Regions from separate parts of the Nonomuraea antimicrobica genome, predicted to be linked through region 1. Evidence: riboswitches for the same ligand, from Rfam matches in the RefSeq annotation. Region 1 holds a riboswitch; each other region holds the start of a gene.
What was found. Region 1 has a riboswitch for cyclic di-AMP ahead of ABD844_RS02120 (glycoside hydrolase family 25 protein). Riboswitches for the same ligand answer to the same signal wherever they lie in the genome.
Positions count from the first base shown of each region.

Region 2: another riboswitch for cyclic di-AMP. It lies ahead of ABD844_RS36915 (C40 family peptidase); the one in region 1 lies ahead of ABD844_RS02120 (glycoside hydrolase family 25 protein).
Region 3: another riboswitch for cyclic di-AMP. It lies ahead of ABD844_RS00160 (coiled-coil domain-containing protein); the one in region 1 lies ahead of ABD844_RS02120 (glycoside hydrolase family 25 protein).
Region 4: another riboswitch for cyclic di-AMP. It lies ahead of ABD844_RS14795 (C40 family peptidase); the one in region 1 lies ahead of ABD844_RS02120 (glycoside hydrolase family 25 protein).

Region 1 is NZ_BAAAZP010000007.1:12,342-20,079, reverse strand. It holds gene ABD844_RS02135 (NACHT and WD repeat domain-containing protein) at 1-519, shown strand, start outside; gene ABD844_RS02130 (hypothetical protein) at 547-1,170, shown strand; gene ABD844_RS02125 (NACHT domain-containing protein) at 1,170-3,707, shown strand; gene ABD844_RS02120 (glycoside hydrolase family 25 protein) at 3,775-4,560, opposite strand; cyclic di-AMP (ydaO/yuaA leader) riboswitch at 4,573-4,715, opposite strand; gene ABD844_RS02115 (metal-sensitive transcriptional regulator) at 5,073-5,354, shown strand; gene ABD844_RS02110 (heavy-metal-associated domain-containing protein) at 5,382-5,594, shown strand; gene ABD844_RS02105 (hypothetical protein) at 5,591-6,580, shown strand; partial or broken gene ABD844_RS02100 (heavy metal translocating P-type ATPase) at 6,649-7,738, shown strand, end outside.
Region 2 is NZ_BAAAZP010000149.1:54,955-62,692, reverse strand. It holds gene ABD844_RS36925 (RDD family protein) at 1-396, opposite strand, end outside; gene ABD844_RS36920 (amino-acid N-acetyltransferase) at 482-1,051, opposite strand; cyclic di-AMP (ydaO/yuaA leader) riboswitch at 1,329-1,480, shown strand; gene ABD844_RS36915 (C40 family peptidase) at 1,573-2,529, shown strand; gene ABD844_RS36910 (LuxR C-terminal-related transcriptional regulator) at 2,557-2,769, opposite strand; gene ABD844_RS36905 (cytochrome P450) at 2,915-4,177, shown strand; gene lysX (bifunctional lysylphosphatidylglycerol synthetase/lysine--tRNA ligase LysX) at 4,161-5,618, opposite strand; gene ABD844_RS36895 (hypothetical protein) at 5,790-6,272, shown strand; gene ABD844_RS36890 (type III pantothenate kinase) at 6,345-7,127, opposite strand; gene ABD844_RS36885 (L-aspartate oxidase) at 7,131-7,738, opposite strand, start outside.
Region 3 is NZ_BAAAZP010000003.1:17,477-25,214, reverse strand. It holds gene ABD844_RS00170 (M50 family metallopeptidase) at 1-1,256, shown strand, start outside; gene ABD844_RS00165 (MmcQ/YjbR family DNA-binding protein) at 1,264-1,617, shown strand; gene ABD844_RS00160 (coiled-coil domain-containing protein) at 1,639-2,625, opposite strand; cyclic di-AMP (ydaO/yuaA leader) riboswitch at 2,632-2,775, opposite strand; gene galT (galactose-1-phosphate uridylyltransferase) at 2,844-3,923, opposite strand; gene ABD844_RS00150 (DeoR/GlpR family DNA-binding transcription regulator) at 3,920-4,699, opposite strand; gene ABD844_RS53010 (50S ribosomal protein bL37) at 4,869-4,946, shown strand; gene ABD844_RS00140 (TrpB-like pyridoxal phosphate-dependent enzyme) at 4,997-6,307, opposite strand; gene ABD844_RS00135 (nucleoside/nucleotide kinase family protein) at 6,312-6,974, opposite strand; gene ABD844_RS00130 (DUF5946 family protein) at 7,052-7,552, shown strand; gene ABD844_RS00125 (hypothetical protein) at 7,608-7,738, opposite strand, start outside.
Region 4 is NZ_BAAAZP010000051.1:29,523-37,260, forward strand. It holds gene ABD844_RS14770 (carbohydrate ABC transporter permease) at 1-17, shown strand, start outside; gene ABD844_RS14775 (carbohydrate ABC transporter permease) at 14-928, shown strand; gene ABD844_RS14780 (glycosyltransferase family 4 protein) at 960-2,060, opposite strand; gene ABD844_RS14785 (M48 family metallopeptidase) at 2,081-3,709, opposite strand; gene ABD844_RS14790 (gluzincin family metallopeptidase) at 3,721-4,557, opposite strand; gene ABD844_RS14795 (C40 family peptidase) at 4,818-5,351, opposite strand; cyclic di-AMP (ydaO/yuaA leader) riboswitch at 5,413-5,578, opposite strand; gene ABD844_RS14800 (C40 family peptidase) at 6,170-7,123, opposite strand; gene ABD844_RS14805 (NYN domain-containing protein) at 7,230-7,738, opposite strand, start outside.

The sequences.
Region 1 (7,738 bases):
CGGTTCTTCGACGTGGCCGGCCGCCGGCAGGTGGGGGCTCCGCTGGCCGCCGCCGTCGACGGGCTGCCCGACGACCTGGCCTTCAGCCCCGACGGGAAGACGCTGGCCGGCACGGCCGCCAACGGCACCGTCCGGCTGTGGGACGTGGCGGGCCGTCGTCAGATCGGCGCCGCCCTGACCGGGCACACCGACTTCGTGCTCGCGCTCGCGTTCAGCCCCGACGGCAGGACGCTCGTCACCGGCTCGGGCGACCGTACCGCCCGGGTGTGGGACGTACGGACCCAGCGCCAGATCGGGCCCCCGCTGACCGGGCACACCGGCTACGTGGACGAGGTCGCGTACAGCCCCGACGGCACCACCGTCGCCACCGTGAGCACCGACCGCACCGCCCGGCTGTGGAACGTCGCGATCCCCGCCGACCCCGCCGCCGCCGTCTGCGCCGCCGCAGGACGCTCCCTCACCCGGGCAGAGTGGAGCCGTTACGTGTCGGGCGAGGAATTCCAGGAAGTGTGCGGGTAGATGCTCCTGAGGGGTTTTCTGCGTCGGGTGGGTAAGCCCGTCCCCGAGTTGGTGGCGCTGTTCCGCTCGATCGTCGCGGAGGGCAGGGAGATCCACCCGATGGCCTCCGACTTCCTCGAGCACTTCATGGACGGGGGCGGCGCCGCGCGGACGATGTCGCTGCGCTGGCTGCGCTCGTTCAAGGTGATCAAGAAGGCCGAGCGCCGCAACCAGCGCCGCTTCGAGCGGCAGCTCACGCGGGCGGCGCGGCTGCTCGACGACGGAGCCTCCACCTGGCTGAAGGACCACTGGGACGCGCGGATCAACGCGTTCATCGGCACCGAGCTGTTCTACGTGAGCAGGATGAGCCTGTTGCGCTCGGAGGGCTCGTTCGTGCTGACCCGGGGCGGGAGCGAGGTGCGGGTGTCCGGCACGGTCCGCCACCACTGGTTCGACCCCTACGACTGGGACCGCGGTCGATGGGTCTACATCCCGCGGCACGGGTTCGTGCCCATCGCGGTCGGCCGGGACCTGGTCGAGTCCGACGAGGCACGCAACTTCCTGATGGAGTCACGTCATGTCCAGACGCTGGCGGGCACCTGCCGCGACGGCCAATGGCCCCGGCGGGGGAGGGCGAGGTTCGAGTGGTCGCTGGTGAGGAAGGGGCGGTGATGGCCGAGGACCGTCCCGCGCCGCCCGATCCCGCCGAGGCCGCGAGCGCCGCGGAGTTCGTCGGGTCGCTGGTGCGGCTCAGGCAGTGGGCGGGCGAGCCGTCGCTGAGCAGGCTGCGGGCGCTCGGCGGTCAGACGGTGTCCACCGACGGGGTCGCCGTCGACGCGCTGCCCAAGAGCACGACCTCACATGTCCTGCGGCAGACCGACCGGCTGCCGCGATGGGATTTCGTCCGCGCCTTCGTCACCGCCTGCCTGCGCTTCTGCGACTACCCGGGCGAGCTGATCCCCGGTGAGCTCGAACGCTGGCGGGTGGCCAGGACCGCACTCGCCGGTCAGGCCGCTCCCGCGCCGCCGCCGGCCGCTGCCGAGCCGGTCGCGGGTCCGGGTGCGGGGGCGGGTGGCCGTCCCGCGACGGATTCCGCCGTCGAGCTGCTGGCGCGGCGGGTGGCCAGGGAGGAGGACCGGGCGCGCAAGGGGCTGCTCGGCGGCTACAGCGTCGCGCCGGTCTCCTTCGGGCCGGACGCCGCCCCCACCCCCCACGACGACGCACTCGGCGAGCCCGCGGACGACCTGCACACGGTCGGCGGGTTCTTCACCGGCCTGCGGTCGCAGCGCCTGCTGGTCGTGGGCGAGTCGGGGGCGGGCAAGACGGTGCTCGCCATCGAGCTGGTCCTGCAACTCCTGGAGCCGTTCCTGACCACGGGCGAGCACCCGCCGATGGTGCCCGTACGCCTGAACGCCGCCCGCTGGACCCTGCGCACCCCGTTCGAACCCTGGCTGGCCCAGCAGCTCGAACACGACTTCGGGCTCGCGGCCAAGGACGCGGAACGGCTGGTACGCGACCGCCGGGTGCTCCCGGTGCTGGACGGGCTGGACGAGCTGGACCCCGAACCGTCCGCCGGGCCGCCCCGCCGCGCGATCGGCCTGCTGACCGAGCTGAACCGCTACAGCGACCTGTCCGGACGGCGGCCCGGCGCGGTGGTCGTGATCTGCCGGGCCGACCGCCACGCCGAGCTGTCCGGCGCCCGCGTCGGCCTCGACCACGCCACCCGGGTCCACCTGCACGACCTGACCCTCGAACAGATCGACGACTACCTGCACACCCGCTGGCCCGACGGTCACCCCTGTGACGTGCACCGCGACGGCATCCGCGCGGCGCTGTCCGGCGCGCTGCCCGGCCCCTCGACCTCGGGGACGGCCGTCCGCATCGCCCTGGCCACCCCGTGGCGGCTGCTGCTGACCGTGACCGCCGTGGAGTCCGGCGCCGACCCGGCCGACCTGCTGCGCGCCGACCCGCACCCCGACCCGCGGGTGGCCGCCGCGCGGATCGCCCGCAGGCTGCTCTGCGCGTACGTCCCCGCGGCCACGAAACTCACCCCGCGCACCGCGAACGGCACCCCGTACCGGCCGGAACAGGTGCGGTCCTGGCTGGTGAACCTGGCCTCCCACCTGCGCTGGCAGGCCGCCTACACCGCGGGGAAGGACCGGGCGCCGCCAGGACTGACGCCGATCGACCTCGTCCCGCACCTGCTGTGGCCGATCGGCGGGCGCGGCCGGGTCCGGGCGCTGCACTGCCTGTGCTGCGTGCTCTTCGCGGTCGTCGCCATGCTGGCGTTCTGGGCGGGTTCGGCCGTCGACGGCCCCGGTGACCTGCGTGGCCGGCCCGACGCGGGGCAAGGGCTCACGTTGGCGCTCATGGCGGGCTGGGTGGCCATCGCCACCGGCCTGTCGCTGTCGCCGTGGCCGTCCGCCGCCGGCGGGCGCGGCGACGTCCCGCGCAGGCGGCGCGTGATCGGCGGTCTGCTCGGCGCCCTGGCGGGCGGCCCCTCAGGGGCGCTCTGCGGCTTGGCCGGGCTCGCGCTGACCGAGGGCAGGGTCTTCGGGCCGGTCTTCGCCGTGGTCGCGGGCGCGATCGGGGGAGCGGTGCTCGGGGCGGTCATCGGCCTGACCGCCGCCGCGCGGTACGGGGCCGAGCGCATGACCGTCGCCGAGGCGGTCCGCGCCGAGCCGGTCACGCTGCTGGGCTTCGGACTGTGCGGCGCGCTCACGGGGCTGCCGCCGCTGCGCCTCGCGGGTGCGGGTCCCGTATCCCTGGCCGCGGAGGTCGTGGGGGCCTTCACCCTGGCCTTCGCGCTCGGGGTGGCCTTCAAGATCGCCACGGGCGGCTGGAGCGAGGACACGGAGCTGGCCCACCCGAGAGAGGCCCTGCACCGCAACCCCATGATCGGAGTGGCCTTCGGGCTCACCGGCGGCGTCGCCGCCTTCCTCGTCTTCGTCATGAACCAGGACGTCGTCGCGTCGCTGGTGTGCGCGCTCGTCGGCGGTGTGACGTTCGGCCTGGCCTTCGGCGCGATCGCCTGGTCCCGTACCATGATCGGGCTGGTCGTCGCGGCCGCGCGCGGCCTGCTCCCGCTGAGGCTGTGGACGTTCCTCGACTGGGCCTGCGAGGCCCGGCTGCTGCGCGTCAGCGGCGCCACCTACCAGTTCAGGCACCGCGAGCTCCAGGACTTCCTCACCCCGTCCGAGGGCGACTGAGGCCGCCCCCGGGCAGACGGGAGCGGCCGCCGCCATGGAGGCGACGGCCGCGTGTGCCCATCCCCGGTCAGGCCGTGGCCCGGCCCAGGCCGCGCAACTGGTCGGGGGTCAGCGCGGAGACGTTCTGGTCGATGGGGACGTCGGTGTACTGGTGGATGGTCCAGGACTTCCAGTCGGCAGGCGGGGCGAGCACGCCCTTGTCCCGGCTGTAGTGGGCGACCCAGAGCGGATACTGCTCAAGGCCCTTGCCGTAGGCGTCGGCGAAGTTCCAGCCGCTGTAGAACATCGGGGTGACCCCGGTCTTGGCCTTCACGTACGACAGCCACGTCTTGGCCCAGGCGTTGACCTCGGCGACGGACTTGCCGTCGGTCGTCTCCAGGTCCAGGACCAGCAGGTCGCCGCGCTTGGCGGGCTGGGAGTTCACCACCGACAGGAAGTGGTTGGCCTCGGCGATGGGGTCCTGGGCGGGGTGACCGTAGTGGTACGCGCCGCGCACGATGCCCTTGTCGCCCAGCTCACGCCAGTGCCTGGCGAACGAGGCGTCGCGGAAGTCCGTGCCCTCGGTGGCCTTGATGATGCCGAACTGGGCGGAGCTGGTGGCCCAGTTGTAGAGGGGCTCGTAGTTGGAGATGTCCAGGCCGTAGGTGAGCGCCCCGGCCTCCTCGCCGGTGCTCTGACGGCTCTCCTGCTGGGAGGCGTGGGCTGGGCCGTGGTCGTTGGCCGAGGCGAGCGCCGCGCCGGCCACGCCCGTGATGGCGGTGGTCGCTGCCAGGATCGCGCCGCCGACGGCCAGGGCGAAGTGCTCGGCGGGGCGTTTCTTCTTGGTGATCGCGGCAAGCCAGGGCTTGAGCATGAGCGGATTGACTCCTTGCTTCCATGCCGCCTACCGGGTTAGCTGACGGGTTCGGGACTGGAAGTGCCCTACGGGCTCGGCCTGGGCCGGCGTCCGATTCACCCCAGAAGGTGGGTCCCCGGTTCCGCGGGTGGCGGATTCGGCGGCCGCGCGTCGTCATCGGGCGGAGGCCCTGGACGGCGTACGGTCCGGTCAACGTCGCGGTAACGACTCGATGAGCTGGGGGTCAACGGGTGCACCGCAGCTCACAAAGTACAGATTTTCCTAAACAGGCCGCAAGTGGGGCAAAACCTTCCATGTCGCCCAGAGCCGAGAAACCCCTGCCAGTACGCGGATTCGAGGCCGGGTAAAGTTTCCCGCTCGCGCAAGCGCAAGCCCTCTGAGGGGCAAAATTCCCCGCCTTTCCGCCCGTGGCGCGGCAGGCGGGCCGCCGGCCTCGGGGCCGCCCGCGGTTGCCCGGAATACCATAGGGGGGTATGGTGTTGTTCCGGCGGCCGAGGAAAGAGGTGGACATGGCCGGATACAGCCACAACAAGCAGGACCACGCGCTGCGCCTGCGCCGCGTCGAGGGGCAGATTCGCGGCCTGCAGCGCATGGTCGACGAGGACAAATACTGCATCGACATCCTCACCCAGGTGTCGGCGGCGACGAGTGCGCTGAAGTCGTTCTCCCTGTCGCTGCTGGAGGAGCACCTGGCCCACTGCGTCGCCGAGGCCGCCCAGAAGGGCGGGCCGGAGGCGGAGGCCAAGGTCAAGGAAGCCACCGACGCCATCGCCAGACTCGTACGTTCCTGACCGGACCGGATTGAAGGAGAGATCGCTATGAGCACCACCGCCACCTACACCGTCAAGGGCATGACCTGCGGCCACTGCGTGAGTTCGGTCAAGGAGGAGGTCGGCGAGGTGGCCGGGGTCACCCAGGTGGAGGTCGACCTGGCGACCGGGCTGCTGACCGTGGACAGTGACGGCTCCGTCGACCCGGCGAAGATCGTCGCCGCGGTGGAGGAGGCCGGTTATGAGGTGGCGAACCGGTGAACACCGCGACCAAGCTGGGCTCGTACGTGCTGGGGCTGGCCGTCGTCTTCGGCGGCGCCCTGGGGGTGGGCAACGCGGTGGGCCCGATCGGGGCTCCCGCGTCTATGACGGAGGACCACACCTCCATGACGGGCGCCGCGCCGACGCCCGCCGCGAGCCCGAGCGCGAGCGAGGGGCACGGGGAGCACGCCACCACCCAACAGGCGACAGAAGATACCCCCGGGGGGCTCCAAGTGTCGGAGAACGGCTACACCCTCAACCCGCTCACCACGACGATCAAGCCCGGCGAGCCGGCCGACTTCCGCTTCACCGTGAGCGGCCCCGACGGCGAGCCGGTCACCGGCTACCAGGTCGAGCACGACAAGAAGCTGCACTTCATCGTCGTGTCGCGAGACCTGGAGAGCTTCCTGCACCTCCACCCCGAGATGACGCCGGACGGCGTCTGGTCGGTCGGGCTGACGCTGCCGGAGGCCGGGCCGTACCGGGCCTTCGCCGACTTCACGCCCACCGGCGGCAGCGCGCTGACGCTGGGTGCCGACCTGGCCGTGGCGGGCGACTACCGGCCCGAGGCGCTGCCGGGAGAGACCCGTACGGCGACCGTCGACGACTACACCGTCACCCTCGACGGCGACCTGACCCCCGGGCAGTCGAGCAGGCTCACCCTCAAGGTGAGCAAGGACGGCGAGCCGGTCACCGACCTGCAGCCCTACCTCGGCGCCTACGGCCACCTGGTGGCCCTGCGCGCCGGCGACCTGGCCTACCTGCACGTCCACCCCGACGGCGAGCCCGGCGACGGAAAGACGAAGGCCGGCCCCGAGGTCGTCTTCTTCGCCGAGGTGCCCAGCACCGGCGACTACCGGCTGTTCCTGGACTTCCAGCACGACGGCGAGGTCCGTACGGCGAGTTTCACCCTCGGAGCGGGCGAGCGTCCGCAGGCGCCCGCGCCCGCGTCGAGCGGGCACGCCGACGACGGCCATGACCACTGAACGGCCCACAGAACGGCCCACAGAACGGCCCATGGAACGGCCACTGAACGAGAGAAAGGAGAATGGTGATGTCCCAGGTCACCGATGACCGGCACAACGCGGTCGAGCTCTCGATCGGCGGCATGACCTGCGCCTCGTGCGCCAACCGCATCGAGCGCAAGCTCAACAAGATGGACGGCGTGACCGCCACGGTCAACTACGCCACGGAGAAGGCGAAGGTCACCTTCCCCGAAGGTGTCGACCCGGCGCAGCTCGTGGCCGAGGTGGAGAAGGCCGGTTACACGGCCGCGCTGCCCGCCCCGCCCCAGCCCGAGGAGGCCGGGCGCGAACCGGCGGACGACGAGCTCCAGCCGCTGCGCAACCGGCTGATCACCTCGGTGGTGCTGGCGGTGCCGGTGATCGCGATGGCGATGATCCCGCCGTTGCAGTTCACCAACTGGCAGTGGCTGTCGCTGGTGCTGGCCGCGCCCGTGGTGGTCTACGCCGGGTGGCCGTTCCACAAGGCCGCCTGGACCAACCTGCGGCACGGCGCGGCCACGATGGACACGCTCATCTCCATCGGCACGCTCGCCGCGCTCGGCTGGTCGCTGTGGGCGCTGTTCTTCGGGACGGCGGGCGTGCCGGGCATGACGCATCCGTTCGCGTTCACGATCGAGCGCACCGACGGCTCCGGCAACATCTACCTGGAGGCCGCGGCGGGCGTCACGGCGTTCATCCTGGCCGGGCGCTACTTCGAGGCCCGTTCCAAGCGCCGCGCCGGCGCCGCGCTGCGGGCCCTGCTGGAGCTGGGCGCCAAGGACGTGGAGCTGGCCGACGGGCGGCGCGTGCCGGTCGAGCGGCTCAAGGCGGGCGACCGGTTCGTGGTCCGGCCGGGCGAGAAGATCGCCACCGACGGCGTGGTCGAAGAGGGCTCCTCGGCCGTGGACGCCTCGATGCTGACCGGCGAGTCCGTGCCGGTCGAGGTCGGGGTGGGCGACGCCGTCACCGGCGCGACCGTGAACGCGGGCGGACGACTGGTCGTCCGCGCCACCCGGGTCGGCGCCGACACGCAGCTCGCCCAGATGGCCAGGCTCGTGGAGGACGCGCAGACCGGCAAGGCCCAGGTGCAGCGGCTCGCCGACCGCATCTCGGGCGTCTTCGTACCGATCGTGATCGCGC
Region 2 (7,738 bases), on a different contig from region 1:
CTGCTGGCCGTACTGCGGCTGCTGGCCCGACTGGGGCTGCTGGCCGTAGCCGTACTGCTGCTGTTGCTGCTGACCGTAGCCCTGCTGGCCGTAGCCCTGCTGCTGGTCGTAACCCTGCTGCCCGTAGCCGGGCTGCGAGGGCTGCTGCTGGCCGTACTGCTGCTGCTGACCGTATTGGGGCTGCTGCTGGCCGTAGCCGTACTGCTGTTGCTGCTGTTGCTGCTGTCCGTACTGGGGCTGCTGCCCATAGGCGTCGTCCGCCCGGTAGCCGATCACAGTCGCGTCCGGGTCGGGTTCGCCGGGGTGGCGGCCCGCGTTCTGCTGCCCGTACGGGGTGCCGGGTGCAGAATTTTCGCCGGATGGGTCCTGTGGATACGGCGGCTGTCCGGTGCTCACCGTGTCACCTCGCTTCGAGTGCGCATGTGGCACGTGTCAGGACACATGCCTGTGCTGCCCAACGTATCGACATAGGTATCAACAATCACCTTTCCATCAGGTCAGGGTCCGCGTCACCCGATGTCAGATGGAGCAGCATGCGGGTGTTACCCAGGGTGTTCGGTTTCACGTGTTCCAGGTCGAGGAACTCCGCCACGCCCTCGTCGTACGAGGCCAGGAGTTCGGCGTACACCTCGGGGGAGACCGGCGTGCCCTGTATAGGGCGAAAGCCGTGCCTCGCGAAGAAGTCGACCTCAAAAGTCAGACAGAATACACGTCGCAGACCCAGATCCGTCGCCTGCTGTATGAGCGCCGAGACGATCCGATGGCCGACGCCCTTGCCCCGGCACTCAGGATCCACGGCGACGGTGCGGACCTCGGCGAGGTCTTCCCAAAGCACGTGGAGCGCACCGCAGCCGACAACCTGCCCGCCCCGCTCTGCCACCCAGAACTCCTGTACGTCTTCGTACAGGGTCACCGTGGCCTTCTCCAGGAGCCGCGGACCAGCGCCCGCGTAGGTGTCGACGAGACGTCTGACCGAGCGCACGTCGGGCGTGCGGGCACGCCTGACCACCACCGCGGTCTCCGGCATCGTCAGTTCCGCCACCTGCTCCATGGCTCTCCAGGGTACAGATGTCATTACGGCTCGGCCCTAACTCCCATGTCTCGGCCTATCTTGTTACATCGTGTGGCCATGCGTGCACGAAACCCGCGTGCCCCCTCGTTCTGGCGGAACCAACGGCAAAGAGGACATAAAGTCAGTTCTGCACGGTTGGGCACGAGATCACCTTGTGACCCTTCAGTTGCGAAACCTCTACAGACTCGGCAGTTGTGGTTGAGCCCGAACCTGGAGTGCATTAGTGTCCAGCGACGATGTTCGCCGCGTGTCGCATGCGGCGAACCCGCCCAATCCTCGCAAGGGGAGCCGGGGACCCGCCGGTGGCGTCCTCCCAGCGCCACCAACTGGGGTGAATCCGACCCGTTCGGTAGGGCTGCTCCGGCCCGAACCCGCCAGCTAACCCGGTAGGCGTCGACGAGAGGAGCTGGTTGGTGAAGCGCACGCTCAACCGCGGGGGGAAGCCGGCGGGCAAGCACGCCCGCCCTCGTGAACAGGCGCGGCGACCACGCCTCTTCGGTGTGGTAAGTGTCACAGTCGCCGCGTTCCTGATCGCCGTCCCCGTCGGCTCGGCGTCCGCCGACCCCAAGCCCTCGCTGCAGGACCTGGCCAAGCAGGTCGAGCAGATGCACACGGAGATCGAGACGCTGTCCGAGGACTACAACGGCCAGCGGGAGAAGCTCAAGGCCGCCGAGAAGACCGCCGACGCCGCACAGAAGACGCTGGCGACCAGTCAGGCCGATTTCGAGGCCAAGCGCGCCAAGGCCGCCCTGCTCGCCGAGAACGCCTACATCACCGGCGGGCTGAGCAGGGCGCTGGCGTTCACCACCTCCGCCGACCCCGACACCTTCCTCGACAGCGCCGCCACCACGTACGTGCTGGAGCAGCAGCAGGGCGAGCAGGTCAACCAGGTGGCCAAGGCCAGGGAGGCCGCCGAGCGCGCCCAGGCCGGCGCCAAGACGCGCATCGAGGAGGTCGAGAAGCTCGTCAGCGACCTCGACTCCAAGCGCGACAAGATCACCAAACTCGTCACCAAGGTCGAGAGCAACCTGTTCAAGCGGGCCCTGGGCGAGGCGGGCCGGTCCGGCACGCGGGCCCAGCGCGTCAACCTGCCGATCGCGGGCAGCGGCAAGGCCGCGCAGGCCGCCCGCTGGGCGCTCACGCAGCAGCTCAAGCCGTACGTCTGGGGCGCCGAAGGGCCCAGCTCCTACGACTGCTCCGGCCTCGTCATGGCCGCCTACCAGAAGGTGGGCATCTCGCTGCCGCACTACACCGGCAGCCAGTGGACCGCGGGCAAGCACATCGACCGCTCCGAGCTGCGGCCGGGCGACCTGGTGTTCTTCTACAACGACCTGCACCACGTGGGCATCTACCTCGGCGGCGGCATGATGGTGCACGCGCCGCAGACCGGCGACGTCGTACGGATCGCCTCGATCGAGGGGCGCCCGTGGGCCGGCGCGGTACGCATCGCCAACTGAGCCCGGCATCGGCCGGATCTCCCGTCGCTAGATCAACTGGCGGCGGGCCGCCCAGGCCACGGCCTCGATCGCCGTGGCCACGCCGATGCGGTCGCAGATGCCCCGCAGCCTCCGGCGTACCGTACGACCGCTGATATCCAGTCGTCTGCCCACCCGGTCTACCGTGACCCCCTTGGCCAGCTCCGCCAGCAACGCCAGATCCGCATGGCTCAGCTCAACGCCTTCAGTGAGCACATCCATCGGGAGCCCTCCCCCCCAACAGCAGAACTTGGGCCTCTCGACCGGGCCCAAGTCGCTCCTCGCAGACGGTAAACGCATCGCGGAAAGGTCGTCAAGCATGACAATCGCCACTCTTGACGAGCGCTATTGACATGATCCGAAATGTGTGACGTACTCGCGATATGTCGGCATCGATCGGTCCACGATGAGCGACCCCGTCGAGCCTTCCGCCGTTCCGGATCAGCCGTCGACGAGCCCGGCCGACGTTCTGGGTTTCGATCCGTTCGATCGGGAGTTTCTGCGCGATCCATATGCGCGTTACCGCGAGATGAGCGCGCGCGGCGCCCTCTTCCGTACGCCCGGCGGCCTGCTCGTCGCCACCACCCACGAGCTGTGCTCGACGCTGCTGCGCGACCCGCGCTTCGGCCGCGGCCCAGGCGGCGGGCCCAACAGAGACCCAGGTCAGCCCGTTGAGTCGTTCCTGTGGATGGACCCGCCCGACCACACCAGGCTGCGCGCGCTGGTGAGCAGGGCCTTCACCCCGCGCATGATCGAACGGCTGCGCCCGCGCGTCGAGGCGGTCACGGCCGAGCTGATCGACGCGCTGCCGGAGGAGGCCGACCTCGTGGAGGGGCTGGCGTACCCGCTGCCGGTCACGGTGATCAGCGAGATGCTCGGAGTGCCTCAGGAGGACTCGGAGCGCTTCCGTGGCTGGAGCGAAATCCTGGCCCGCGGTCTTGACCCGATGCTTACAGACGACCTCGTATCGGAAACCGGGCGGGCCGGAAGGGAGTTTCGCGACTACTTCCGCGAACTCGCCGCGCTCAGGCGCCGCCGCCCCGGGGACGACCTGCTGAGCGCCCTGACCCAGGTGCGCGAGCTGACCGAGCCCGAACTGCTGGCCACCTGCGTGCTGCTGCTCGTGGCCGGGCACGAGACGACCGTCAACCTCATCGGCAACGGGGTGTTCCACCTGGTGCGGCACGGCCTGCTGGGGCACGCCGCGCAGCGGCCCAAGCAGGTCGTGGAGGAGGTGCTGAGGTACGACCCGCCCGTTCAGCTCACGTCGCGGGTGGCGCTGGAGGACGCGGAGCTGGGCGGCGTGGCGGTGCCCAAGGGCGCACCCGTGCTCGCCGTGATCGGCGCGGCCAATCGCGACCCGGCGGTCTTCCCCGACCCCGAACGCTTCGACGTGACCCGGGAGCCCGGCCGGCACGTCGCCTTCGGGCTCGGCATCCACTTCTGCCTGGGAGCCACGCTGGCCAGGATGGAGGGCGAGATCGCGCTGTCGGCGCTGGCCTCGGCGGCGCCCGGGCTGGAGCTGGCCGTCGCCGCGCCGCCGTACAAGGCGAACGTGGTGCTGCGCGGGCCGGCCCGCCTGCCCGTCAGGCTGCGGCGGACCGGCGCCCGTGTCACTGTGTCGGCTTGACCAGCGGGAACAGGATCGTCTCGCGGATGTTCTTGCCGGTGAAGGCCATGATCATCCGGTCGATGCCGGCGCCCATGCCGCCGGTGGGCGGCATGGCGTATTCCAGCGCCTGTAGGAAGTCCTCGTCGAGCTGCATGGCCTCCACGTCGCCGCCGGCGGCCAGCAGGGACTGCTCGACCAGCCGCCGCCGCTGCTCGATCGGGTCGTTCAGCTCGGAGTAGGCGGTGCCCAGCTCGGTGCCGAACCCGATCAGGTCCCACTTCTCGGTCAGCAGCGGGTCGTCGCGGTGGTTGCGGGCCAGCGGCGAGGTCTCCAGCGGATAGTCCATGACGAACGTGGGCTGCACGAGCGTGTGCTCCACCAGCACCTCGAACAGCTCCTGCACCAGCTTGCCCGCGCCCCACTTCGGATCCCAGTGGATCTCGCGCCGGTCGGCCAGCTTGCGCAGCTCTTCCAGGGTGGTGGCGGTGGTGATCTCTTCGCCCACCGCCCGCGACACCGCGTCGTAGAGCGTGATGCGCGGCCACTCGGCGAGGCCCAGGTCGATCTCGGTGCCCTCGTGCACGACCACCGTGGTGTCCAGCGCGGCCACGACGGCATTCTGGTACATGCGCTGGGTCAGGTCGGCCATGTCGTTGTAGTCGAGGTAGGTGCCGTACGCCTCGATCATCGTGAACTCGGGGTTGTGCGTGGAGTCGGCGCCCTCGTTGCGGAAGTTGCGGTTGATCTCGAAGACCTTCTCGATGCCGCCCACCACGAGCCGCTTGAGGTAGAGCTCGATCGCGATGCGGAGGTAGAGCTCCATGTCGTAGGCGTTGATGTGGGTCTTGAACGGCCGGGCCGCGGCACCGCCGTGGATCGGCTGCAACATCGGCGTCTCGACCTCGAGGTAGCCCTCCTCGTGCCAGAAGTCGCGCACCGCGCGCACCGTCGCGCTGCGGACCCGGGCCATCTTCCTGGCATCGTCGTTGACGATGAGGTCGACGTAGCGCTGACGCACCCGCGCCTCGGGGTCGGTGAGGCCCACGTGCTTCTCCGGCAGCGGGCGCAGGCACTTGGCGGTGATCTGCCAGGAGTCGGCCAGGATCGACAGCTCGCCCCGGCGCGAGGTGATGACCTCGCCGACCACGCCCACGTGGTCGCCCAGGTCGACCTCGCGCTTCCAGCTCGCCAGGGACTCCTCGCCCACCTTGTCTAGCGAGATCATGACCTGGAGGTCGGCGCCGCCGTCGCGCAGCGTGGCGAAGCAGAGCTTGCCGCCCACGCGGTTGAGCATGACGCGCCCCGCGACCCCGACCTTGTCACCGGTCGCGGTGTCGGGCTCCAGGCCCTGGTATTTCTCCCTGACCTCGGCGTTGGTCGCCGTGCGTGGGAAGGTCACCGGGTAAGGGTCGACGCCCTCGCTGCGAAGGCGGTCGAGCTTCTCCCTCCGGATGCGCATCTGCTCGGGAAGTTCGTCGCTCACACCATCAAAGGGTAGGGGATATGGCGAACTGCAAGGGCTCGTCGGCTCTCTGCAGGGTCGCTGCAAGAGTCCTCGATTACCAATGTCCCACGAGCTCAGGGGGGAGCCGGCAGGGAGCCGGCCCACAGGGGAGCTCAGGGAGATGAGATGTTCAAGAAGATCGCGACCGGCTTAGTCGCCGCAGCCGCCGCCACCGCCGTCGCCCTCTCGCTTCCGTCGGCCGCCAGCGCCACCGCCTCGTCCGACTCCGACGACTACTCCGAGTACTGGGGCCCCGTCTACGCCAAGCAGTACCTCGCCAAGGCGCAGGGCTGGGTCGGCGTCAACTGGGACCACGACGGCGAGTCGAACGAGGTCACGGTCAACGGCCGGCTGTACGACCGGGACAACCGTACCTACAAGCAGGGTGGCAAGTGCGCGTACGTGAAGTTCGAGGCCAGCGACTTCGACCACGACTGGTCCCCGGTCTACTCCAAGAAGTACTGCGGCTACCCCGGCTACCAGAAGTTCTCCTTCCAGGAGCACGACGTCTTCAGCCTGCGGGTGAAGGTGTGCCAGATCGGCCAGTACAGCAAGTACCCGACCAAGTGCGGCCCCTGGGAGTACCTCTACACCGCCGAGAGCGAGTGACCCCGGACGAAGGCGAGCGGCTCCCGCGGCGGCGGGGGCCGCTCCTCCGTGTGCCGCACACCTCACATGCTGCTACGAGGCGTTCCGGTGGTAGATCAGCCGCAGGCCGATGAGGGTCAGCCACGGCTCGTGCACGTCGATCGAGCGCGACTCGCCCACCACCAGCGCCGCGTGCCCGCCGGTGGCCACCACCGTCACCTCGTCGGGGTCGTCGGCCAGCTCGGCGGCCATGCGCTCGACGATGCCGTCCACCTGGCCCGCGAAGCCGTAGATGATGCCGGCCTGCAGCGCCTCGACGGTGTTCTTGGCGATCACCGAGCGCGGCCTGACCAGCTCGACCTTGTGGAGCTGCGCGCCCGCGGCGGCCAGCGCGTCCACGGAGATCTCGATGCCGGGGGCGGTGACCGCGCCGACGTACTCGCCCTTGGCGGAGACCGCGTCGAACGAGGTCGCGGTGCCGAAGTCGACGATCACGCAGGGGCCGCCGTACTGGTCGATGGCGGCCAGCGCGTTGACGATGCGGTCACTGCCGACCTCTTTGGGGTTGTCCATGCGTACGGGCACCCCGGTGCGGATGCCCGGCTCCACGATCACCGCGGTCACGTCGCCGTAGTAGCGGCGGCACATCTCGCGCATCTCGTTGAGCACGCTCGGCACGGTGGAACAGATGGCGATGCCGTCGATGTCGGCCCCCTTGAGCAGCGGCGACTGTGCCAACAGCCCCTGGAGGACGACCGCGATCTCGTCGGCGGTGCGGCGGGCGTCGGTGGCCAGCCGCCAGTGCTCGATGACGTCCTCGCCTTCGAAGAGCCCCAGCACCGTGTGCGTGTTGCCGACGTCGATCGTGAGCAGCATCAATTACCCCCGCAGATCCAGTGCGATGTCCAGGGCCGGCGCTGAGTGCGTCAGCGATCCCACCGCCAGGTAGTCAACGCCAGTTTCCGCCACATCACGGGCCGATTCCAAGGTCAATCCCCCGCTCGCCTCAAGCGCAACCCTGTTTTTCGCCCGATTTTTCACGACATGTACGGCACGCTTCGTCTCCTCGACCGTGAAGTTGTCGAGCAAGATCAACTCGGCCCCTTCGTCCAGAACGGGATCGAGCTGGTCGAGCCGGTCGATCTCCACCTCGATCGGCAGGTCGGGGTAGCGCTCCCTGACCGCCCTGAACGCCTCGGCCACCCCTCCGGCGGCCACCACGTGGTTGTCCTTGATCAGGGCGGCGTCCGACAGCGACATCCGGTGGTTGACGCCGCCGCCGCAGCGCACCGCGTACTTCTCCAGCGCCCGCAGCCCCGGCAGCGTCTTGCGGCTGTCGCGGACGCGCGCCCGCGTGCCGCTGATCGCCTCGACCCAGCGGCCGGTCAGCGTGGCCACCCCGGACAGGTGCGTGAGCAGGTTGAGCGCGGTCCGCTCGGCGGTCAGCAGGGCCCGCACCGGGCCCTCGACGGTCATCAGCACGTCAC
Region 3 (7,738 bases), on a different contig from region 1:
TGTTCTCCATCGCGCTGCACGAGCTCGGCCACCTGGTGCCGGCCAAGATCTTCGGGGTCAGGGTGACCCAGTACATGGTGGGTTTCGGCTCGACGGCCTGGTCACGGCGTAAGGGCGAGACGGAGTACGGCATCAAGTGGATCCCGTTCGGCGGCTACATCCGCATGATCGGCATGCTGCCGCCGCGTCCGGGCGACGACCCCACCAAGCTCAGGAGCAATGCCACCGGCCCGTTCCAGGGTCTCATCGAGTCGGCCCGCGACGCCGCGCAGGAAGAGGTGCGGCCGGGCGACGAAGACCGGGTCTTCTACCGCAAGAAGTGGTGGCAGAAGGTCATCATCATGTCGGGCGGTCCGGCGATGAACTTCGTGCTCGCCTTCGTCTTCTTCAGCATCCTGCTGGTCGGCATCGGCCTGCCCACCTGGGCCCCGATCGTCTCGCCCGACACCAACACGTGCGTGATCCCGATCTCCGAGCAGCGTACGCAGTGCACCGCCGCCGACAGGCCCACGCCGGCCGCCCAGGCGGGCATGAAGCCCGGCGACCGCATCGTCTCCTTCAACGGCCAGCAGATCGGCTCGTGGGACCAGGCCACCCGCCTCATCCGCTCCCACGGCGCCGGCGCGGTGCAGCTCGGCATCGTTCGCGACGACAAGCCGATGACCCTCGACGTCACGCTCATCGTCCAGGACCGGCCCAACGCCGAAGACCCCAGCAAGATCGACAAGAACGTGGGCTTCCTCGGGGTGCTGCCCACCGAGGTCATGGAGAGGCAGAGCCTCGGCCAGGTCGTCGGCTACATGGGCGAGCTGACGGGCCGGGTGGCGGCCTCGCTGCTCAACCTGCCGGAGAAGATGGTCGGCGTCTGGCACGCGGCCTTCTCCGGTGACGAACGCGACCCCGAGGGCCCGGTCGGCGTGGTCGGGGCGGGTCGCATGGGCGGCGAGATCCTCGCCTCCGACCTGTCCACCGAGAAGAAGATCGCCATCTTCGTCAACCTGCTGGCCGGCTTCAACCTGGCGATCGGCATGTTCAACCTCATCCCGCTGCTGCCCCTCGACGGCGGTCACATCGCAGGGGGCCTCTGGGAGGGCATCAAGCGGGCCTACGCCAAGGTCATGCGGCGGCCCGAGCCCGGTTACGTGGACATCGCCAAGGTGCTGCCGCTGACGTACGCGATCGCGATCGTGATGATGATCATGGCGGGCCTGCTCGTCTACGCCGACCTGGTCAACCCGCTCACGCTGACGAACTGAGGCCGCGGTGGACACCGTCGACCGGCTGCGGGCCCTCTGCCTGGCCCTGCCGGAGACCACCGAACGGCTCTCCCACGGGGAGCCGACGTGGTTCGTCCGGGGGAAGAAGACGTTCGTGATGTTCGCCGACCACCATCACGACGACCGCCTGGCCTTCTGGTGCGCCGCGCCCGCCGGGGTGCAGGAGGAGTTGGTGGCGGAGGCGCCCGAGCGGTTCTTCCGCCCGCCGTACGTGGGGCACCGGGGGTGGCTGGGGGTCTATCTCGACGTCCCGCTGATCGACTGGGACGAGGTGGCGGAGCTCGTCACCGACGCCTACCGCCACATCGCACCCAAGTCGCTCGTCGAACGCCTGCCCTGACCTCCGTATCGCGGGCCGCGATCAGTACATCGAGATGTGCACGTGGTCGTAGTGGTTCTCGGTGATGCTGCCGCGGTCGGACATCGTGCTCCAGCCGGAGCCCTGGTTGATCCGCTGCCTCCAGATCACGTACTTGACGCCGAGCTTGTCCTTGTTCTTCAGCGCCCACTCGGCGATCCGGTCGCCGAGTGCGTTGTTGGCGTCGCTGGGCATCGAGCCGCCCGTGCTCATCATGAAGTCGCAGGCGCGGCCGAGCGGGTGCTCGCCGCTTGAGCCCGAGCGGAAACACCCCACCGCGAACGGCAGCGCGAAGTTCTTGTCGAGCTGCTCCTTCATCAGCCGGGTCCGCGCGGTGATGTTGTCGGACCCGTTCGGCAGCTCGGGCGCCCAGGAGCCGTTGGAGTTGCGCCCGGTCCCGTACGGCACCAGGTCCTCCAGCTTCTTTTGGATGTCCTTGATGACGTCCTCGGCCTCGTCGCGCTGGCCGGCCACCTCGGCCGTGTCGGACTTGATCTGCGCGGCCAGCGCGGCGGCCTCCTCGCTGGCCCGCTTCTTCTCGTCGCGGGCCTTGGCCACGCTGTCCACGACCGCCTGCTGCTCGGCGGTGAGCTGTTCGAGCAGGGCCGCGCTGCCCGCGTCGGTCGGGAGCATGAAGGAGGTCAGCGACAGGTCGCCGGTCTGGTAGCGCAGGCGCGCGATCTCGGCGACCCGCTGCTCGGCCGTGGTCACGGCCTGCTCCGCGGCCTCCGCCTTGGCCTGGGCCGTCTTGGCGGCCTCCTGTGCCTTGGCCAGCTCGACGCGTTTGAGGTTGTACTTCTCGATGAGCTTGTCGACCTTGGCGTTCAGCTCTTTGAGCTGGGCGCGGAGCTGCGCCTCCGTCGGCTTGGGGGCGGCCGACACCCTGATCGACGGTGAGGTGGACGCCGAGGCCGGGGCCGCGGGGAGGGCGGCGACGGCGATGGCGCTGATGAGACCGATGGCAAGACTCGCGGGGGACGAAGCCGCCACGTGGATGTTTCCTCTCCCTCTGCCGGCCGGGTTAGCTGACGGGTTCGGGTATGGGAGCTGCGTTTCCCTACCGCCTGAGCGGATTCACCCCGGGTGCGATTGGGTCCCCGGCTCCCGGGCGCGGCGCCCGGGATTAGGCCCGCAACGGCTGTTACGGCCGGTGCATATCGGGATATTAGTGGTAGATCACGAGTCATGCGACCCTAAGTAGAAATCTATTAGTGATCTACTTGTGATCGGAGCATGCGTGCGGCCTCCTCCGGCAGCACGTCGTTGACGAACGCCCCCATCGCCGACTCCGACCCGGCGAGATACTTCAGCTTGCCGGCCGCCCGCCGGATGCTGAACAGCTCCAGGTGCAGATAGGCCAGCTCCCTGCCGGTACGCACGGGCGCCTGGTGCCAGGCCGAGACATACGGCATCACGACCCCGAACAGCCCGTCGAACGCCCGCAGCACCGAGGTGTACAGCGGCGCGAACGCCGCCCGCTCCTCCTCGGTGAGCGCCGCGAGGTCGGGCACCTGCCGGTGTGGGTAGAGATGCACCTCGAACGGCCACCGCGCGGCGGCCGGCACGAAGGCCGTCCACAGCTCGTTGGCGGCCACCACCCGCGTCCCCGCCGCGCGCTCGGCGGCCAGCACGTCGGCGAACAGGTTGCCCGGCCCCCGGTGCCGCGCCGCCGCGCCGAGGTGCAGCCGGGTCCTGGGCGTGACGTACGGGTAGGCGTAGATCTGGCCGTGCGGGTGGGCCAGCGTGATGCCGATCTCCTCACCCCGGTTCTCGAAGCAGAACACCTGCTCCACGCCGTCGATCCCGGACAACTCGGCCGTACGGTCGGCCCACGCCTCCATGACCAGCGCCACCTGGGCGTCGGAGAGCTGGGAGAAGGAGGAGGAGTGGTCGGAGGTGAAGCACACCACCTCACACCGCCCCACCCTCGGACGGACCTCGCTAAGCCCGCCCGCCTCTCCATAGGCCCCGAAATTTCCGGAGAAGGAGGGGAACCGGTTCTCGAAGACCGCCACGTCATAGTCGTACGCCGGGATCTCCGACGACCGCGTCCGCGACGACGGGCACAGCGGGCACTCGGCCGTGCCGCCGCTCGGCAGGAACGTACGCGTCTGCCGGTGCCCGGCGATCGCGATCCACTCCTCGGTCAGCGGGTCGTAGCGCAGCTCGGAGGCGACCGGCCGGGGATCGAGCGTACGCCGGTCGATCGCGCTCCGGTCGGCGTCGTCGCGCCGGTCGAAATAGATCAGCTCCCGGCCGTCGGCCAGATGGGTGATGGTGCGCTTCACGGCGAGCCCTCCGCGATGATCAGTTCTCCGGCCCGTTCGGCCAGCTCGGTACGTGCTTCCTCGGGCAGCCCGGCGTCGCTGATGACCACGTCGGCCTCGCTCAGCTCGGCGATGGTGCTGATGCCCACCGTGTTCCACTTGGTGTGGTCGGCCGGGACGACCAGCCGGCTCGCCGCCGTGACCAGCTCTCTGTCGGTCTCCGACTCCAGCAGGTTGGGCGTGGTGAACCCGGCCCGCACGCTCATCCCGTGCACGCCCAGGAAGAGCGTGTCCACGTGCAGGCGGCGGATCGCGGCCACGGCGACCGGGCCCACCAGGGCGTCGGACGGCGTACGCACGCCGCCGGTCAGCACGACGGTGCGGTCGGCGCGCGGGTTGCGGTGGAAGACCTCGGCGACCGGGATCGAATTGGTGATCACGGTCAGCTCGGGCACGGCGACCAGGTGGTGGGCCAGCGCCCACGTGGTGGTGCCGGCCGACAGCGCCACGGCGGTGCCCGGCCGGACGAGCCTGGCCGCGTGCCGCGCGATGGCCTCCTTCTCCTGCTGCTGGCGGGCGGACTTGGCGGTGAAGCCGGGCTCCTCGGTCGAGCCGGGGCCCAGGGCGGTCGCGCCGCCGTGCACCTTCTCCAGCAGCCCGCGCTCGGCCAGCACCTCGAGGTCGCGGCGGATGGTCATGTCGGAGACGCCCAGCTCGCGTACGAGGTCGGCCACCCGGACGCCGCCGTTGCTGCGCACGCGTTCGAGAATCGTCTGCTGACGCTGCTGTGCGAGCACGCCCACTTCCTTCCAACAGATTCCACCAAATTATGACACGTAATTGTTGGGGAATGTTAGGTCGTGCGGCGCGCTTGCACTGACTCTCTTGGAGAGGGACGTTGGGAGCTTCACGCCGTACCGATCAGCCCGTACCGATCAGCCCGTACCGATCAGTGGAGGCGAGCACATGGCCAGGCGAGCACGCAAGGGCAAGGCCCGCAAGAAGAAGAAGGCGAACCACGGCAAGCGTCCCACGGCGCGATGACGGGCCGGTGGCCGCCCTTCCCCAGGGAAGCGGCCACCTCCCCGTGGCCGTCACCCCGGCAGTTCGGCCAGCGCCCGGTCGATGCGCTCCTGCGGCAGCGAGTAGTCGTCCAGTTCGCCGGCCAGATAACGGTCGTACGCGCCCAGGTCGAAGTGGCCGTGGCCGCACAGCGCGGTCAGGATGACCTTCTCCTCGCCGCTCTCCTTGCACCGCAGCGCCTCGGCGATCGTCTCGGCCAGCGCGTGCGTGGGCTCGGGCGCCGGCACGATGCCCTCGGTCCTGGCGAAGCGCACCCCGGCCGCGAAGCACTCGTTCTGGGCACGGGTGACCGCCTCGAACAGGCCCAGCTCGTACATGTGCGACAGCAGCGGCGACATGCCGTGGTAGCGCAGGCCCCCGGCGTGGATCGGGTCGGGCACGAACGTGTGCCCCAGCGTGTGCATCTTGAGCAGCGGCGTGAACCCGGCCGCGTCGCCGAAGTCGTAGGCGTACGCGCCGCGCGTGAACGACGGGCACGCGGCCGGCTCGACCGCGCGGAACACCGTGCCGATCCGGCCGGCCAGCTTCTCGCGCAGGAAAGGGAAGGCGAGACCGGCGAAGTTCGAGCCGCCGCCGGCGCAGCCGACGACCAGGTCCGGCATCTCGGGCAGTTGGGCGAGCGCCTCCTCGCCGATCACAGTCTGGTGCATGAGGACGTGGTTGAGCACCGAGCCGAGCGCGTACCGGGCGTCGGACGTCGCCCCGGCCACCTCGACCGCCTCGCTGATCGCGATCCCCAGGCTGCCCGGGGAGTCGGGGTCGTCGGCCAGCACCTTGCTGCCCGCTCCCGTCACGGGGGAGGGGCTGGGGTGGACGGTCGCGCCGTACACCTGCATGAGAGAGCGACGGTACGGCTTCTGGTCGTACGACGCCCGTACCATCCAGACCCGGCATTCCAGGCCGAACTGGGCGCAGGCGAACGCCAGGGCCGACCCCCACTGCCCCGCGCCGGTCTCGGTCGTCAGCAGCCGCACGCCCTCGCGCGCGTTGTAGAACGCCTGCGGCACGGCCGTGTTCGGCTTGTGCGACCCGGCAGGGGAGACGCCCTCGTACTTGTAGTAGATCCTGGCCGGCGTGCCCAGCTCCTTCTCCAGCCTGTGCGCCCGGATCAGCGGCGTCGGCCGCCACAGGCGGTAGACGTCCAGCACCTCCTGCGGGATCGGGACGAACCGCTCGCCGCTGACCTCCTGCCCGATCAGCTCCATCGGGAACAGCGGGGCCAGGTCCTCCGGACCTATCGGCAGGCGTGTGCCGGGATGCAGCGGTGGCGGAGGCGGCGCGGGCAGATCGGGAACGATGTTGTACCAGTCGCTGGGGATCATCGTCTCAGTCTGCGCCGCTCGCGCGCCGCGTTCCAGCACCGTCGGGGACCAGCACCGCCGGCCTGTCGGGGTGGTCGGCCCGCACCACGACGTCGGCCGCCTCCTGGGGCCGCGCCTCCCGCTCGTAACGCTCGTAGGCGGGCAGCCGCCACCGCTCGCCCGGCGGGGTGCCGCGCTCGAGCGCCGCCACCGACAACCACAGGTGCACGCCGACCTCGACCGCGAGCCCTCGCCCCAGCAGCAGCGTCCCGTCGACCACCACCACTCCGCCGGGCGGCAGCTCGAAGTACGGCACGCGGAAGGCCCGGTCGATCCCGCTGTCCCACAGCGCGGGCAGCACCCGGCCCGAGCCACCGGGGTCCAGCGGCTCCAGCACCTCCCGCCGCAGCGCCTTGACGTCGAGCCAGTCGTCGTAGAAGGCGTCGGGGTCGGTGCGGCCGTACTCCAGGCGCAGGGAGGCCGGACGCAGGAAGTCGCCCGCCGACACCCGCACCACGGGCCGCCCGCGCAGCCGCAGCGGGGAGACGAGCTCGTCGGCCAGCGCACCGGGCCGCGTGGCGGGCGCCCCGTCGACGGCCACCCGCACCCACGCGCCCGGCGGCCGTGCGGCGATCAGCTCGGCCAGCTCCTCGACGAGGGCCTCACGGGAGATCGGTCGCGCACGCATCGATCAACAGCTTACGAGCGCGGTCAAAGCGGAAATGCCTTCGACGGGGCCCGCGTCGCCCGCCTATATTGCCCGCCATGGCTCCACGCGACTGCTGCGACTGCGGCGCGACCGCCGGGCCGCTCGGCCTGTGCGCCGACTACTACCACGCGATCCTGGTCGACGAACAACTGGATCCGCGGATGCGCCCGTGGCACGCGGTCGTCGTCTGCGTGTATCTCCTGCAGCACCCCTCCAGGGGGCACGAGAAGCACCTCGACGGCCAGTTCCGGATGCTGCAGTACTACCTCGACCGGGGCCTCGACGCCCTCCTCCGCTTCGCGGCCCACCAGGTGGCGCGCAACAACCATCGGGCGCGGTCGGGCTACGACCTGCGGCCGCTCGAACCGTACGAGCCGCTGCCGCCGCACGGGCCGCCAGAGCGCTTCCGTACGAGCTTCTGCGACCTTCCGCACGACGGGGACGGCGGTTTCGTCTCCGACGGCCACGACGCGTACGGGCAGCGCATCCGCGACCTCGCCGAAGCGACCGCCGAATCCTGGAAGTCCATCGGGCCGGACCGGGCCGCGCCCGGGTAACCCGAGGGTCATCTGCCGGACGGTCCGGAGCCTGTCGGCACGTCCGCGTCGACCGTCAGGGTGACTCTTCGTGACGCCGCCCGCGTCGTACCGACGCCCTGGCCAGCCATCGCCCGCCACGGATCAGGAGGCGAACCAGGCCGAAGAGGAACGCGACCGAGAACAGCGCCTCACACACGAGCAGGA
Region 4 (7,738 bases), on a different contig from region 1:
TCAAGGAGGAGCGATGACGCTGACCGCCCCCGCTCCCCCGGCCCAGGAGGCGGCACGCGCGCCCGCGCGCCGGCCGGTCCGTCCGCTGCGGGTCCTGCTGCACGTCTTCCTCGTGCTGGTGGGGCTGGGGTGGTTGCTGCCGCTCGTCCTCGCCGTGTACGCCTCGCTGCGGCCGTACGGGGAGACCGCCCGCCTGGGCTACTTCTCGCTGCCCGAGCACCTCACGCTCGACTACTACGGCCAGGCGTGGACCCAGGCCGAGTTGCCCCGCTACTACCTCAACACGTTGATCGTGGTGATCCCCGGGGTGGCGGTGACGCTCTTCCTGGCCTCGTTCACGGCCTTCGCGATCGCCCGGCTGCGCATCCCCGGCCGCAAGGCGCTGCTGATCGTGTTCACGGCGGGCAACCTGCTGCCGCCGCAGGTCCTCATCACCCCGCTCTACACCCTCTACACGCTCGTCCCGCTGCCCGCCTGGCTGTCGGACTCGCAGTCGCTCTACGACTCCTACCTGGGGCTGATCCTCATCCACGTGGCGTTCCAGTTCGGCTTCTGCGTCTTCGTGATGGCGAACTTCATGCGCACGATCCCCGAGGAGATCACCGAGGCGGCGCTGGTGGACGGGGCGGGGGTGTGGAAGCGGTACTGGCGCCTGACGCTGCCGCTGTGCCGTCCGGTGCTGGCGGCGCTGTCGACGCTGCAGTTCACCTGGATGTACAACGACTTCCTGTGGGCGCTGGTGCTGATGTCGTCGGGCGACAAGCTGCCCGTCACCTCGGCGCTGAACAACCTGCGCGGCCAGTTCTTCACCGACCACAACCTGCTGGCGGCCGGGTCGGTGCTGGTGGCGCTGCCGACGCTGATCGTCTTCCAGCTCCTGCACAAGCAGTTCGTGGCCGGGCTCACGCTCGGCTCGACCAAGGGGTGACCCGGCGGCCTTCTCCATCCGCCGGTCCCGGCTAGTGGTCCGGCGGATGGAGAAGGCCGCCGAAGCGGGCGGCCACCTGGTCCCACGCCCATTCGCCGGTCACCCAGTCGCGGCCCCGCGCGCCCATCTTGCGCGCCTTGTCGGGGTCGGTGAGCAGCTCGACGACGGCCTGCGCCACCTCCCCCGCGTCCGTCCCGTCCACGACGAGGCCGGTCTCGCCGGGCCGCACCGCGTCGGGAGCGCCGCCGGACGCGCCCGCCACCACCGGCAGCCCGCTGGCGGACGCCTCCAGGAACACGATCCCGAGCCCCTCCACGTCCACCCCCTTCAACCGGGTACGGCACGGCATGGCGAACACGTCCGCCGCCGCGTAGTAGCCGGGCAGCCCGGACGCCGGCACCGTCCCGGTGAACCTGACCGACTCGTGCCCGGCCGCCAGCCGCTCCAGCGCCTTCCGGTACGGCCCTCCGCCCACCAGCAGCAGCACCGCGTCCGGCACCGAGCGCAGCACCTGGGGCCAGGCCCTGATGAGCTGGTCCTGGCCCTTGCGCGGCACCAGGCGCGACACGCACACGACCACCGGCCGCCCCGGCAGGCCCAGCTCGGCCTTGGCCGCGCCGGGGTGGAACTGCTCGACGTCCACGCCGGGCGCGAGCCGTACGAGCTTGGCCGCCGGGATGACGGCGGCCAGCCGCTGGCGCGTGTACTCCCCCAGGTACGTCACCACGTCCGCGTGCGCGCCGATCCTGCGCAGCACCGAGCGGAAGCCCGGCGCGCTCGCCCACGACGCCTCGTGGCCGTGGGTGAGCATCACCACCCGCCGCGCCCCCGCCCGGCGCAGGCGGGGGGCCAGCAGCCCGAGCGGCGCGGCGGCGCCGAACACGACCGTGTGCACGCCGTGCCCGGCCACCAGCCCGGCCGCCGTACGCGCGACGGCCGGTGTGGGCAGCATGAGCCTGCGGGGATGCCGCACGATCCGGTACGGCTGCCGCCGGTCGAACTCCGCGCTGCCCGGCCAGGCGGGGGCGTAGACCGTGACGCCCGGCGTGCGCAGCGCGAGCCCGTGCACGAACGACTGGATCCCGCCCGGCCTGGGCGGGAAGTCGTTGGTCACGAAGAGCACGCCGCCCACGGGGGCGGTCACGGGATCGGTCACGGTACGGGGACGCCGTTCAGCTTGGCCCATGCGCGGGCCATGGCGATGCGCTCGGGACCTGGAGGATGGGAGGCATAGAGCACATATTCCACCGCATCCGGGGACAGATCCGAAATATTTGTGACCGCCAGGCGTTTCTGCATGGCGATGAACGTCGCCGGGTCCCCCGTGAGATCGAGCGCGTGCAGGTCGGCCCTGGCCTCGATGTGGCGGCTGATCACGTTCTGGGGCGGTCCCATGATCAGCGAGCCGATGGTCATGAGGCCCATGACCACGCCCACCGCGCGCGGATCGCCGATCGACACGACGCCGACGCGCCGCCGCAGCGGATCGAACACCAGGTACAGGACGATCGCCCCCAGACCGGCGCCCAGACCGCCGATGAGCGTGCCGTAGAGCACGTCGTTGTACTTGGCGTGGGCCAGTTCGTGCGCCACGACCAGCTCCACCTCCGGCTGCGGGGCCTGGAGCAGCGTGTCGTAGACGACGATGCGGCGGGTGGCGCCGAAGCCCGACACGTACGCGTTGAGCGCCGTCGTCCTGCGTGAGGCGTCGGCGACCAGGACGTCCTCGACCGGCACGCGGTCGCGCTCGGCCATCTGGAGCAGGTTCGTCCGCAGCGGGCCCTGCGCCATCGGGGTGAAGTCGTTGAACAGCGGCTCGAACACCACCGGATACACGAACGACGCCAGCACCGCCAGCGCGAACGCGCCCACCCCCGCGGGGATCCACCACCGCCTGAACCTGCGGGCCAGTGCCACCAGGGCCAGCAGCATCACGCACAGCAGGAACGTCTCCACGCCCAGGCTCTTCAGCCGGTCGCCGGTCCAGCTCCCCCAGTCCTGGGTGGACAGGCCGTAGTCGCGCAGGATCGTCTCGAACCAGATGCCGAGCGGCCACCTGAACAGCTCCACGATCGCCGTGAGCACCACGACGCCGAGGATCGTCCGCACCCACCAGGGGCCTTTGAGCCGGCCCAGCACCTTGGCGCCGAACGGGGTGGCCACCAGGACCGCCGCGAAGATGAGCGTGAGCGCCAGCGAGAGGTAGCTCGGCAGGCTCGTGGCCGCGTCGAACGCCTGCGACCTGGCGATCTGGGCGGCGCTGAAGTCGCGCGCCGGATCGGGCGGGCCGCCGGTCAGCACGTGCCAGGGGGTGCTGAACGCGGCCACGGCCACGATCACGAGGGCGAGCAGCGCCAGCGCGATCCCGGCCTGCCGTCTCAGCGCGCCGTTCCCGGACGCCGCCACGGCCGCCTCCCCCGTCCCGCCGGCGCCGCCGGAGGCCGCCGCGTCGCCGCCGGGCTCCGGCCCCGAGCGGGACTCGCCCCACGTATGCCGCTCGCCTCCCGGGTCCGCGTCCGACCCCGAATGCGCCCCCGCTCCCGCATGTGGGTCCGCGTCTGAGTGCGGACCCGCTCCTGAAGATGCGTCCGCGCCTGAGTGCGCGTCGCCGTCGGAGTGTGCGGCGCTCACCCCTACGGCGGCCATCTCTCCGTCCGGCACGTCGCGTTCGCGCGTCCCGGCCGCGGGCGTCTCCGCCTCTCGTGCGCCCGTCACCGGCGTCGCCGCTTCCGGCCCACCGGCGTCGTGCGGCGCGTCTTCCTCGTCTCGCCGTTCGCTCATCTGCCTCCCCTTCACACGAGCTGATCCCGCACGTACTCGCGCCACCGCGCCGTCAGCGTGGCGACGGAGAGGCCCAGTGAGGCGAGCGCCCGATCGACGCCCGCCCGCTGGGCCGCACGGTAGAGCCTCACCAGGGTCCCCTCACCGAACCGGTCAGCGAGGAAGCGACACGCCAGCCAAGCCTCCTGGTACGCACGCGCGAGCCGGACCGGGTCGGACCCGTCCGCCGCGAAAGCCGCAGGTCCGGGCAAAGCGCTCGGCAGGCGCCCGGCCCGCGCCTCGACCGCCAGTTCGGCCGCCGCCGTGGCGACGGGCAACCCGGCGTCGCGATAAGCCACGTAGTCCGCGAACCCCTCGTAGAGCCAGACCGGCAGACCCTCGGTCCCGGCCACGACGTGGGTCAGCTCGTGGGTCAGGACGACGTCCTTGCCGGTGGGGTTGAGGGTGGCGAAGAGTTCGGGGACGACGATCACGCGCCCGCGGTCGGCCACGGCGGCCAGGCCGTCGAGCCGGTCCACTCCGGCCAGCGCGGCGGCCTCGCGGGCGGACTCCGGCACTACGACGAGCGGTCGTACCCGCCCGCCCAGGACGGCGGAGACGCGGAGCCCGGCCGTGTCCGCCCTGCGGGCCAGATCGGCGAGCCCGGCCGAGTCGTGCCCAGCGGGCTCGTGCCCGGCGGGCTTGTGCAGGGCCACGACGGAGTGCCTGCCCCGGCTGACGACCGTGCGGCCGGGCCACAGATCGCGTATCTCCGGGGGCAGGACGGGGAGATCGGGGAGCGGCGCCGCGCCCGGGACCAGGAGCAGGAGGACGGCCACCACGGCTCGTCGGCTCACCTGCTCGGACACGGGGCCGATCGTAGCCGCCCGGCACTCGTGCCCGCGCTTGCGCGGATCCACGGCCACCGCTTGGCAGCCGCTGCGTGCGCCTGGGCGGATTCGCGACTGCCGCTTGGCAGCCGCCCGCCGCACCCGCGTGCTGCTTGGGCGGACTCGCGGCCGCCGCTTGGCAGCCGCCGCACCCGCGTGCCGCTTGGGCGGATTCGCGGCCGCCCGCGGGGACAGGCGAGAGCCCCGCCCGGATCGGGGGGAATCCGGGCGGGGCTTCTTCACATGCCGGGACGGACCGCGCCGACGAAAGACGACTTACGCCATCCGTCCAGCTTGTCGATGCGTACCCGTTCACCTGTCCGTGGTGAATGGATCATCTTGCCCTTGCCGACGTACATGCCCACGTGGCCGAGCCCGCTGAAGAACAGCAGGTCACCTGGCTTGAGGTTGCGCCAGGAGATCTTGTTCCTGATGCGGGCGAACTGGCTGCTCGCCACGCGCGGGAGCTTGACACCGGCCTTCTTCCAGGCGAACAGGACGAGGCCGGAGCAGTCAAACGAACCAGGCCCTGTGCCCCCGTACCGATACGGGTCACCGATCTGGTCCTTGGCCGCGGCGACGGCCTTGCGGGCCTTCGCCTGCTGCCGGGCGACCTTGGCGGCCCGTTGCCGGGCAGCCGTGGCCGTCTTCGAGGCGCCGGCGGTGGTCGCCGCCGGCGCCGCCGTTCCGGCCGAGTCGCTCGTCGTCGTCGCCTGAGCCGTGGGGGCATGGAGGACCAGACCTCCGGCCGTCACGGTCATCGTGAGTGCCACGCCGCTCAGGGCGAAGCGGGACAGGCGGGGGTTCTGCAGGGAGCTAGACAGGATTTCTCCTCGCGTCTTCCACGAACGCCTACCGGGTTAGCTGACGGATTCGGGCCTGGAAGTAGCCCTACGGCGCGATTCGCGCGCCGACTCACCCCTGATCCCTCGGGAAGAACGGGATCGCTGGGTCCCCGGCTCCGTGCCTCATGACTGCACGGATTCGGCAGGTCGCCGCCCGATGAGGGTGCTGCTCCTCGGGGATATCGGGGGCGACCGGCGGATCTTTGTCTGTCTCACATCGGGAGGAACCGATGCCGGTTCGCGGGGGACATGGCTTGTGCACCGCGACGACGCCAGAAGCTACGCCGAAGGTTCAAGGATCGGCAAAGCGCACGCCGGGCTGTAAAGATCAGACAGAGGGGGATGTCAGAGCTGAAACCCCTGCTGGGACCCCAGGCTTTGTTACCGGAATGTGACCCTGCTCACACTTGGGCGCGTCCAAGATTGTCAGGTCCCAAACATCCCTTTCGTCACATCCGTCACACCGACTCCGGTTCCGCGAGCACCCGCGAACGGTTCACCCATGGGGCCACCATCGCGATACATGTCGCGAAATATCGCCACAACCTACGATCCATAGCCATATTCGAAAGGCCGGGCCACAGCCCCATTCTGTCCAGTTGATCAACATAGCTACTATGATCCATAGTAATGAGAACGCTGTCGGCTCATGGTCGGTGACCGCAGACCGAGCGGGAAACCGGAAATCAGCGCCGCACGATCAAGCGCCGTACGGTCAGGGCTGTGCGATCAGGGTTGCGCCCGGGTCAGGGGCGGATGGCGCCGACCAGGTTGCGGCCGTACGCGGAAAGCTTGACGACCTTGACGACGTCGCCCGTCTGCGGCGCATGGACGATGTCCCCGTTGCCGGCGTAGATGCTGACGTGCCCCAGCCCCTCGCTGAAGATGAGATCCCCTGGCTGCAGGTCGTCGAGGTCCACCTTGCGGTTCGCCCCCCACGCCCACTGCTGCCACGTCGTACGCGGCAACGTCACGCCTGCCGCCGCCCAGGACGCCTGCGTCAGCCCGGAGCAGTCGTACCCCCTGGGCCCTGTGCCGCCGTAGATGTACGGCTTGCCCACCTGCGCGTACGCGAACCGCAGCACCGCGGCCCCGTTCCCCGAGGCGGGCCCCGTGTACTTGATGCCGACGCTGTCCGGGTTGCCGGGGTTGTACGCCCCCAGCTTCTTCAGCAGCTTCTTCTGCTGGGTGATCAGCTTCTGCACCTCGGAGCGTTCCTTCTGGACCGAGTCCCGCTCCTTGTCGGCGTCCTTCAGTGCCGCCTCGGCCTTGTCCCGCTCGCCCTTGAGCCCGCGGTTCTCCCGGTCGAACACGGCCAGCTTCTGGGCCCGTTCCTGCGCGAGCTGCCCGGCCACCGCCAGCCCCGCCAGCGTCCCCGCGGGGTTTTCCGAGCCGACGATGCCGGGCCAGGAGGTGACGTCCTCGCCGAGCTGGTAGCTGTCGACGGCCATGCCGACCACCTGCGCACGCAGGTCCTCGACGGTCGCCAGCTTGCGCTTGTAGCCGTCGTTCAGCTTGGTGTAGGTGGTCTTGGCCTTCTTGTAGCGCTCGTTCGCGGTGTTGTACCGGTCGACGACCTTGTCGGCCTGGTCGTTGAGCTTGTCGAGCTTGGCCTTGGCCTGGGCGAGCGTGGGCTCGGGATCAGCGACGGCCGCTCCGAGAGGGGTCAGCACCAGTCCGAACGCGAGACCCGCGGCCACCGGTACCCCGCCAAACCTCACAGTGTCGCCTCCCAGGGATTCCACCTGGGGCGAAATAGTACAGAAGCGACGAGTGAGGTATCGCCCAAACCCGGCAATTCATAACTTATGCGCGGCTCAGCCGACGCAGCAGCAAGCCAGACGGAACGGGTCTGGCACCCATCCGCCTGACCGACTCGGCCACCTCCCGGTCGGACGACACCACGGCGATGGCCCGGCCTGGCGGCTCGGCGCGTACGAGCTGGCGGATGACGTCGTCGGCGATCTCCCCCGGCGCGCTGAACAGCACCCGCACCCCGCGCGGCGCCACCACCTGCACGGGGGCGTTCAGCTCTGCGCCGTCGAACACCACGGTCACCTCGACCCGGGTCTGCGCCACCAGCCCGCCGAGCGCGTTCATGAGCCGGGTGCGCTGGTCGGCGAGGGTGAGCGTGCCGTAGCCGGTCTTGGTGACGTTGTAACCGTCTATGATCAGATGCACCTGCGGCAGCGCGAGGAGCTGGTCGAGGAGCTGGGGGTCGTCGTCGGCCAGGGCCCGCGCGGGCACCCCGCGCACGCCGGGGCGCTCGCCGGTGACCGCCGCGACCGAGTCGGCGGGCCGGCTGATCGTGGTGG